4 regions of the Butyrivibrio sp. AE3003 genome follow, and region 3 is predicted to be linked to each of the others. Evidence: riboswitches for the same ligand, from Rfam matches in the RefSeq annotation. Region 3 holds a riboswitch; each other region holds the start of a gene.
The links. A riboswitch is a leader RNA that binds a small molecule or an ion and turns the genes downstream of it on or off. The one in region 3 is predicted to bind cyclic di-GMP.
Positions count from the first base shown of each region.

Region 1 (2,205 bases), 540 kb from region 3:
CGTATTATGAAGAGTTGTCTGAAAACCAAAAACTCATAAGAACAATAAAGCACGACATGCAGAATAATATGCAGTTGATTTCAGGCTTTTTGAAAGAAAAAAAGTATGACAAAGCGCAGAATCATTTACAGGAACTTATAGATGAACAATCTGCTATAAATAGTTTTGTTAACACCGGGAATGAAGCTATTGATACAGTTCTGAACATTAAATTTTCTGCAGCCGAACAAAACGGAATTACAGTCAAGAAAGATATAAATATCCCGGCCGGTTTACCAATCTCATATCATGATTGCATAAAAATATTTGGAAATCTTTTTGATAATTCAATCAATGCTTTGAAGAGCCTTGATTCAGGGGATAAGATATTAAGCTGTTTTATGTTCTATAGCGCGAATGCTCTGATTGTACAAGTTTCAAATCCGTACACAAAGAAAGATGATACATGTGATAAAGATGAATTTTTGCATGGACTTGGATTGGGTATAGTTAAGTCAGCTGTTGAAAGTTATGAGGGGACTTTCGAGATATGTGATGATGGGAAAAATTTCACTGTAAATATTGTTTTATATATAAATAACGCACATCGTCAAAAAGTCTAAAAATTGCCGATGTGCGTTAATATTTTGACGAAAATTAAATTGTAGTTAAATTTCAAAACAATCAGAAAATTATGAACAATTACTTGCATATTGTGTATTTATGTGATAGTATTTCGGTGGCAAAACTAGAGTGATCTAGTGACGCAAAGCTATAGGGCCTATGTTGAACAGGGTAGGTAGCCAGTTGCTTTTTTGGTAGCGATGCGGAAGTATCGCTTTTTTTTGTACCTTAAAAATAGAGCATTATAGGTGGCCCCTGTAATGCTATTTCTTTTTTACCGGAAAATTTCAGTACGTGGTGGAGGAAATAAGCTGATGTTTTTTGATTTTTTGATCAAGGTGAGAATGCCCAATAATAAGACTCAGGAATTTGGTGCGTGGAAAGAGCTTCACAGTATATGTTGTGCAGTTGAGTCAAATGCGCGCATGGATCCGGACTCATGCATTATAAATATCAGACAGGCACTTGAAGTCTTGTTTTCCGGTCTTTGTCTTGATGCGGGATTTACGGATCTTCCGGATTCGTTGTCAGGAATAATGGGGAAAAGTAAAGGTATAAGAGGGCTTTGGTATGGTGAATGTAATATAAATTCATTTTATCAGCTCAAGAATCAGGCAAATGAAATTGTACATATTTCAAAGGAAGTATCCGGCATAAGAAAATATGAAATAAAGGGTAAACATGCAGACGTGACAATGGCTTGTAAGCTTACAATGCTGTTTTATAAGTCTGTTGCAAGCTTGTTCAAAATTGATAAAAAGCGAATGAAACCAATGGAAGCGGATATGCTTCCGTTTGGGGAATATGAAGTTATAAAAAAGATTCCGAAAAAGCCCTACGAATCTATAGAGGGCAATTTCAAATATATTGCCAGAAAGAATAACAATAATATTTCTACATATGTATATGTAAGACCCTTTTTAAACACTGATGAAAAAACAGCATTTAGTGACAGGGATATGGAAGCTCAGCAGTTCTTTAAGAATATGAGGGGCTCGAACAATATTATTGCGGGTGAAGAGTTAAGAACAAGCGCGTATTGCAATCTTAAATATCTAGTATATAACATACGTGAAAATACTAAGACACTCGATGAGATTGCAAAAGAAATTAAACCGTATGAACTTCTGGATATCATAGAGCAGGTTGCAAATGGACTGAGCAGGCTGGCTTCTTCTAAAATAAATATTCATCACAGGGATATAAGACCCACATGTATTTTTGTATCTTCTTTTGAAGACGGATATGAAGCGAAGATTGGATGCTTTGAAACAGCAAAAATTGATTATAAAGAAAAGAGCATGGAGACAGTCGGAGCGTGGGTTGCGCAGAGACAAAAGAATAATGTATATACGCATCCGAGAATGCTTCTTGAATCAGAACACGATAACAAAGAATGGGAAGCTGGGGATGTATATTCACTTGTAATGGTTTTGTTAGCATGCCTTGATACATCAATTGAAAAAGGCGGTGCGGTGGATTGTTCTGTTTTGTATGATTACTACTCTGACGACTTTGTTGATGAGATAGAAGGAATAGTAAGAGCTGCCTCGCTTTCACAGATACCGGGCATGAGAGAATTTGACAGGATTCTTTTAGAGG
Region 1 is NZ_JMLX01000001.1:2,889,680-2,891,884, forward strand. Features, by position in the region: gene CD00_RS0113880 (sensor histidine kinase) at 1-602, shown strand, start outside; cyclic di-GMP riboswitch class I at 711-794, shown strand; gene CD00_RS0113885 (hypothetical protein) at 918-2,205, shown strand, end outside.
Region 1: it holds a riboswitch for cyclic di-GMP, as region 3 does, so the genes downstream of both, CD00_RS0113885 (hypothetical protein) here and CD00_RS0111330 (hypothetical protein) in region 3, are expected to answer to the same signal.

Region 2 (2,205 bases), 2.2 Mb from region 3:
AAGTATTATATAACTAAAAAAAATTGTGTTCAATTGATTTTATAGTTATTTAAGATTAAAAAAGCACCTTCTTTCATCACCGGATCTGGTTTAGAACCATCATCCAAGAAAGAGGTGCTTTCTATTTTTAATCGTAAATCAATTTTTTAAAGCTGAGGATCAGGAGTATTCGGTGTTCCTTCAGGCTGTGGTGCAAGAACAACCGGTGTTCCTTCAGGTTGAGGAGCAGGTGCGACAGGCATTCCTGCAGGCTGCGGTGCAAGGATATCAAGATGATATCCGGTTTCATCGTAAGCTGCCTGTATCATAACATCATGGTCAAATATATTCCTGAACCTGAAGTCTTTTCTGGTTTTGTATGCAATAGCTGCATCATCTCCCTGCTTATAGTAGTCAACAGGTTTTGAATGATTGTGTCTTTCAACAATCTTGCAACCGGCATTCATTGCTGCGTGGTAAAGAGCGCTGCTTATCTTACATACGCCTCCGCCGTAATCATATCCTCCGACAACATGTGCTATAACATATCCTTTTTCAGGTGGTGTTCCCCTTCCGATCGTGCTTGCGTATGAGAATGTCTCTCCCGGTTTTACAATATATCCGTTTATATATCCGCATGCGACTCTCGCATTTACGTTATTTGCATCCTCATTAGCGGGATACAGCATGATATCTTCATGACCGATGCTTGCCCAAGCTATATTTTCAGGCGCCGGAGCCGGAGCTTCAGCAACAGGTGCTTCGCTTACAACTTCCTCTGTAACTGCATTATCTTCAACAGGATTCACCACTTCTGCGCCAGCTTCAACTGTTTCGGTAATTCCTTCCTGATCTCCCGGAGCAAATGTTTCTTCCATATGTACAAAAACTTCTTCAGGTGATGATGAATTATCTCCATATCCGATGATTGTTGCGCACAGCACCGGCACTGCGATTGCCATAGTAATACTTTTCTTTCTCATTGCTTGCACGTAATTCCTTTTTTCTAGATTTTTCCAAATAAAAAATAGCGATACTTACGCATCGCTATCAGATCAATTGCAACTGGCTGTCCTTTCGGACCCTATAGCTTTGCGTCATTAGATTTCTCTAATTTTGCCAATAATTATCTATATATAGTTCTTTTTTTATTAAAACAGAGTAATTATACCGTAAGGTCCGATTAAAGTCCATAATGAAATTTATCATTCTGCAATTTCACTTCAGCTATATTTCACTCAACGCACTTTACATAAAAAGATTAATTATACCTGTCAAAATTAAAGCATATGAAAGCAACCGCAATAACATTGATAATATTCCCCTCGCCCCTCTTAGCAATCCAAGTGTAGCAGCTCCAAATAGAATCAAACCTATCCCACCAGCCAATCGACCAACAATATTTATATCAACAATTGATAATTGAGATATATATATTACAAACAAGCATGCTTCGATCGCAGCAACAAAAAAAAGTATCCTTTTAATAATTTCGAAAGAGTTACCTTCTTTTTCGCCGGATAAAAGCTCATATGAAACACATTCATATATCCCTTTTTTTATTCTTATACATGTAAATGCACAATCTTTTTCCTTTGCAGGCATATTTTGTGTAAATAAAATTCTGCCTCCTTCAAATTCGCAATAAGATTTTACATTCGGCATAAAAGCATAATTTCCCAGCATTAAATCCGTATATTTTATTATCTTGTATTCTGTGGCTTTTAGTTCAAAAATCTTTTCTTTATTATTCCTTATATTTTTTTCTGAGAAATATCGATATACAGATCCCGCAAACAATATAAAATATAAAAAAAAGAATGTTCCTGCAAGCTCTATATCCCACCTGCTCTCATCAAACATTGATGGATTAGAAGTAGTCATTATATATATACAAACAAACGCTCCCAGTAAAGAAGCTATTCCCAGTAAGGCAATCTGTACTTTGGCAATATTTTTATGGTAATTCTTTAACGGAATAACTCTAAGTATAAAAGCAAATGTAGCTATTAGAAGTTCCAATGCTATTATTGTTGCTATCGTTACTATATACATAACTTAACCCCCAAATACTTCTGATGTAAAACTTACCACTGCTTTTGGAGCATCACACAATGCATCAGAAGCAAGTTCTGCTATATCTTTTCCGATTGCCATCTCCATGAGAGAATTTGCCGCCCAAACCACACCTACGCTAACAGCTCCTACTGCCAAGACCGGTGCACC
Region 2 is NZ_JMLX01000001.1:119,311-121,515, reverse strand. Features, by position in the region: gene CD00_RS18935 (VanW family protein) at 147-962, opposite strand; cyclic di-GMP riboswitch class I at 1,037-1,110, opposite strand; gene CD00_RS0100530 (hypothetical protein) at 1,228-2,034, opposite strand; gene CD00_RS0100525 (hypothetical protein) at 2,038-2,205, opposite strand, start outside.
Region 2: it holds a riboswitch for cyclic di-GMP, as region 3 does, so the genes downstream of both, CD00_RS18935 (VanW family protein) here and CD00_RS0111330 (hypothetical protein) in region 3, are expected to answer to the same signal.

Region 3 (2,205 bases):
TGTTTACTATTCTAAGCACCACGAGAATACCAAGAAAGTTCTTGATGCGATCAAGGCTGTGGATTCTGATGTGGTGCTTATTGATTCTACACAGAAACGGGAAGCAGATCTTCACGGATATGATAGGATTGGTTTTGCATCCGGGATTTATTACAGCAAATTCGCTGAGCAGATTTTGAACTTTGCTAAGATCAATTTGCCTCCGCAGAAAGATGTCTTTTACATAGCTACAGCAGGGAATCCTCTGAAAAGGTATTTTGACAGTATAGCAGAGATTGGTAAGGATAAGCAGTGTAATGAGCTTGGCAGATTTCAGTGTAAAGGATTTGATACATTTGGACCGTTTAAGCTCGTTGGTGGTATTCAGAAAGGGCATCCCACAGAGGATGAAATTGCAGACGCGGTGGAGTTCTATAAAGGTTTGTAAAAGAATGGTGTGAGTATGGCAGGTTTGGTTCTGGAAGGTTGTTTCATATCGCAATCCTCCACTTACTGTTATGTGTTTCAAAATATAATCGTACTTTCCGCTTGTAATCAAGCACGACAACAACACATTCAAAAACAAATGTGGAGTAAGAAACATAGAGACCGTCCGGAGTAGTATAAGGCCCCGGATGGGTAATGGTTCTATAACCTTTTATCGTATAATTTTCATATTGACCGTCTTCGTTCATAATGCGAAAACGAAGAGGAATGACTTCTCCGTTTGCCTTGTGCTGGCAGATAACGTCTACATTATCAATAACTCTACTCATAAAAATAACCTCAATGAAAAAAGAACTGATGTTCGTGTATATAATACACCTTTAAAATATATGTTTCAATAAATTGTGCTCGCTTTATTTCGCTAAATTGGTAAAATAAACTGCTTTATTTTGTAGGATTTGCCGTATCTTTTTAGGGGCGTCTCGGTTAAAATAAAAGAGTAAAAAATGTTCGAACAGAACAATACCAAGGGTAAAGCTGGAGCAATCCGGTGGCACAAAGCTATAGGGACTCACAAGAGTCAGCCAGTTGCGAGTATGGAGGGAGCTGGTGACAGCTTCTTTTTTTTCGAACCTTTAAAACTCTAATCGAAAGGAGAAGATTATTTTTACGTTGTTTTAGTAAAATAGATTAGGGATGATCGCACAATAGTTCTTTATTACTTTCATACATCTGACTATGTAGGGATAGTGCTTGCGTAGGATGGACATACAGATTAAGACCGGTAGTCAATTGGTTATTGTATGCAATATGTTCCTTAATCTGTGGAAAGAGTATGGGGTAGAAGGTTATGAAAACTAAAATACCGGAAACAGGCGAACTGTGGGTGAATTGCCCAGTATGCGGAAATAAGATCATGCGAGCGGAATTCGCGTCATGTGTTGAAAAGTGTGATGTCTGCGGATCGGTGCTCAGGATTTGTGCGACCAAAAGGTTTGTTACTACTATTGTTAAAGATGAGAATGAAGCGCTGATAGAGATACTCCATAGGTATCATAAAGAGCTGTTAGGGCTTGCGATAGAAGCATATTAGTAGTTTTATATTTACAATTTCATATAGATGAGATAATTGATGGACTAGTGCAGTGCCATAGAGCGAGGAACAGCATCATTTATCAAAAGTATTGCCAAGAGCTTAAAGAGTCGTGCGTGGCACGTAACATCGAAGGAGCCTGCAAAACGGAAATATACCGAAAGGTTTTGACCTTAGGTCTATTGTGTTTTGCAGGCTCTATTTTTGTTTCTTGATATATCTGCTCTTGGCTAAGTATGTTTCCGTTTTGGGACTCCGGAACGGAGGGGAGATATGGGTAATGAGAGCAAAAGATTTGATGTGATGACACTTGGGGAGCGAATCAGATTTATCAGGAAGCAGAGAGGAATCAGTCAGGAAACGTTGGCTTCGCTTGTATTTACCAAGAAGCAGACAATTTCTTTATATGAACAGGATAGGCTTGAACTTAAGGTATCAATGCTTAAGAGGGTTGCCGTGGCTTTGGAGGTTCCGACATCAATATTTATCGATGAAGAAGAGTGTGGATGTATAAAGGATGTTTTCGAAGAGAAGGAGATGATGAACACTTTTAAGAATCTGGGACCTGAGCTTAAGAGAGTTGCTTTGGAGCAGTTGAGGGCGCTCGGAACTTTGAAAAGTCAATTCTGCGTTGACGCTGAGTCATAATCTTGGGACTCGTTGCATGCCATAGAAGCCCATAGAAT
Region 3 is NZ_JMLX01000001.1:2,349,420-2,351,624, reverse strand. Features, by position in the region: gene CD00_RS0111345 (flavodoxin domain-containing protein) at 1-427, shown strand, start outside; gene CD00_RS0111340 (hypothetical protein) at 471-755, opposite strand; cyclic di-GMP riboswitch class I at 947-1,022, shown strand; gene CD00_RS0111330 (hypothetical protein) at 1,277-1,519, shown strand; gene CD00_RS18170 (helix-turn-helix domain-containing protein) at 1,793-2,167, shown strand.

Region 4 (2,205 bases), 1.8 Mb from region 3:
CTGGTGCCTGTCAAAGGGATGGACCAGATTGCCAAAAGAATTGATGCAAAGGGTTCGGTGAAAAAGGGGACAAAGATTTCCATTCCCTGCCTTTCCAAAGGAAGCGGAAAGAATGAAACTAACGCAACTCCGGTATTTACCGACTGGGATGAATTTAATAAGGTTTATTCCCAGGAAGAGTGGGGCGGCTGGATCTGGAAAGCATCGGATCTTATGGGCGCGCCTGAAGATATGATTGTTGTTAATTCGGGATCGCTTGGCTTTGAGATGTCCAAGGGCATGATCAGAAAAATGCTCGGACGAAAGAAACTTATGTAAATATTTTAGGTATATAAAACCTCCTGTCATTAGAAGTTGGCAGGAGGTATTATTATGAGCTTTTTTGATGTTTTGACATTCAATTTTGGGAATGCTTTGTATCCGGACTTTCATCTTCGGTATCATTCGTAAGAAGCGTGTTTTTCATATATGAATAGTTGATGAGCCTCTCGGCATACTGCTCCGCGATATTATATGCAAAAGATATCTTTCGGATATTTGAATCAATATCGTGCATTGTTATGTTGATCTTGGCTGCCATCATGCGTACGTAGCTTTTGTTGGCGGGATCAAGCTCCATTTTTTCGAACTTTGTCAGGAGTTCGTTGATCTCTTTTCTGCAGCTCTCAAGTTCTTTTTTATGCGATGTAAGTTCATCATTGATGAATATTATTTTAGTTTCCATAGCATTTTCCAATCTTAGAGACGAAGTTTCTCTACATTTTTGTAAAATATATGTTAATAAAATGATTATAAATAATTTTTTCGAATGATGCAAGAGTTTGTGCCATAAAAGTGGATTATAAGGCTGGAATATTTGCAAATAAAGGAGAATGCCTGACATGGAGTGGCTGAGATTGATAATATTTTACAGTTATGTTAAAATTAACATATATAAAACAGGGCAAACATATAGCAATGTATGGGCGCAAAGTCGTAAATCTTTTATATTTATATAAAGAGATGGTTTGACTGCAAAATAGCGGGTTGATCTGCTGTTTGTGCGGTCTTTTTTGTTAGTTGGGGTTTTTGAAAGGGAGTTGGTTGTATGAAAAAAAGAATTTTGACATGTTTAATGGCAACAGTGCTGATGTTCGCACTTTCCGGATGTGATGAGCTACCTGAAATAGAGGGACTGCCCGAAATCGAGGGATTACCGGATATAGAGGAAGTATCCGATATAGGTGAATTTGTTGAGTCTTTTATCAATGATGAAAAGGACATTGACATAGAAGGGTTATTTAGTGAAAGCAGCTCGGAAGAATCATCCGATGGAGCTTCGGGAGAAGAATCGGCTACGGAAGCAACTTCCGAGGAACCTGAGCTTCCTGCCGGTTCTTTTGAATACAACGGAAAAGTTGCTTCAATAAATGATGATATTGAAACGATACTGAGCGTTATCAGTACGGAAGATAATCAGACGGGCGATAATTCCGGAAATATCTATTATATTGATACCGATAGAATGATTCTTTTCACTGAAGAGGTCGATGGGGTTAAAAAGCCTGCACAGCTTACGGTTCATGATGAGAACTTAAAGACTTCCAAAGGCATTTCCGTCGGAAGTACGGAAGAAGAATTAAGAGCCGCTTACGGAGAGCCTTCAAGTGAAGCTGATGAGGGAAGCCATATCATGAATTATGATTTCAAGGACTGCGGAATCACGTTTGCAGTGGATGATAAGATTGTTGCGATTACGTATTTTAAGCCATAAAAAAGTATATGATGCAAAAGAGAGAAAAAAAGAGAATATGAAAGAAAAAACGCGAATATAATAAATATGGTATTATATTCGCGTTTGCACATATAAAGCGAAGTCACTAATATATGTTCTTAGAGGTTAGCACTCAACTTAAAAGAGTGCTAACAATTAAAAAGATTATTCAAACCATCATATAAAGGAGGCATTTGTAATGAAATTACAACCACTTGCAGACAGAGTTGTATTAAAGCAGCTTGAAGCAGAAGAGACAACAAAATCAGGAATCGTACTTCCCGGAGCAGAGAAGGAGAAGCCTCAGCAGGCAGAAGTTATCGCTGTCGGACCCGGTGGAGTAGTTGACGGTAAAGAAGTTACTATGCAGGTTAAGAAGGGTGACAATGTTATCTATTCAAAATATGCCGGAACAGAAGTAAAGCTTGATGATGTAACATATATTATTGTTA
Region 4 is NZ_JMLX01000001.1:505,312-507,516, forward strand. Features, by position in the region: gene CD00_RS0102470 (SseB family protein) at 1-318, shown strand, start outside; gene CD00_RS0102475 (hypothetical protein) at 398-724, opposite strand; cyclic di-GMP riboswitch class I at 933-1,019, shown strand; gene CD00_RS0102480 (hypothetical protein) at 1,088-1,753, shown strand; gene CD00_RS0102485 (co-chaperone GroES) at 1,953-2,205, shown strand, end outside.
Region 4: it holds a riboswitch for cyclic di-GMP, as region 3 does, so the genes downstream of both, CD00_RS0102480 (hypothetical protein) here and CD00_RS0111330 (hypothetical protein) in region 3, are expected to answer to the same signal.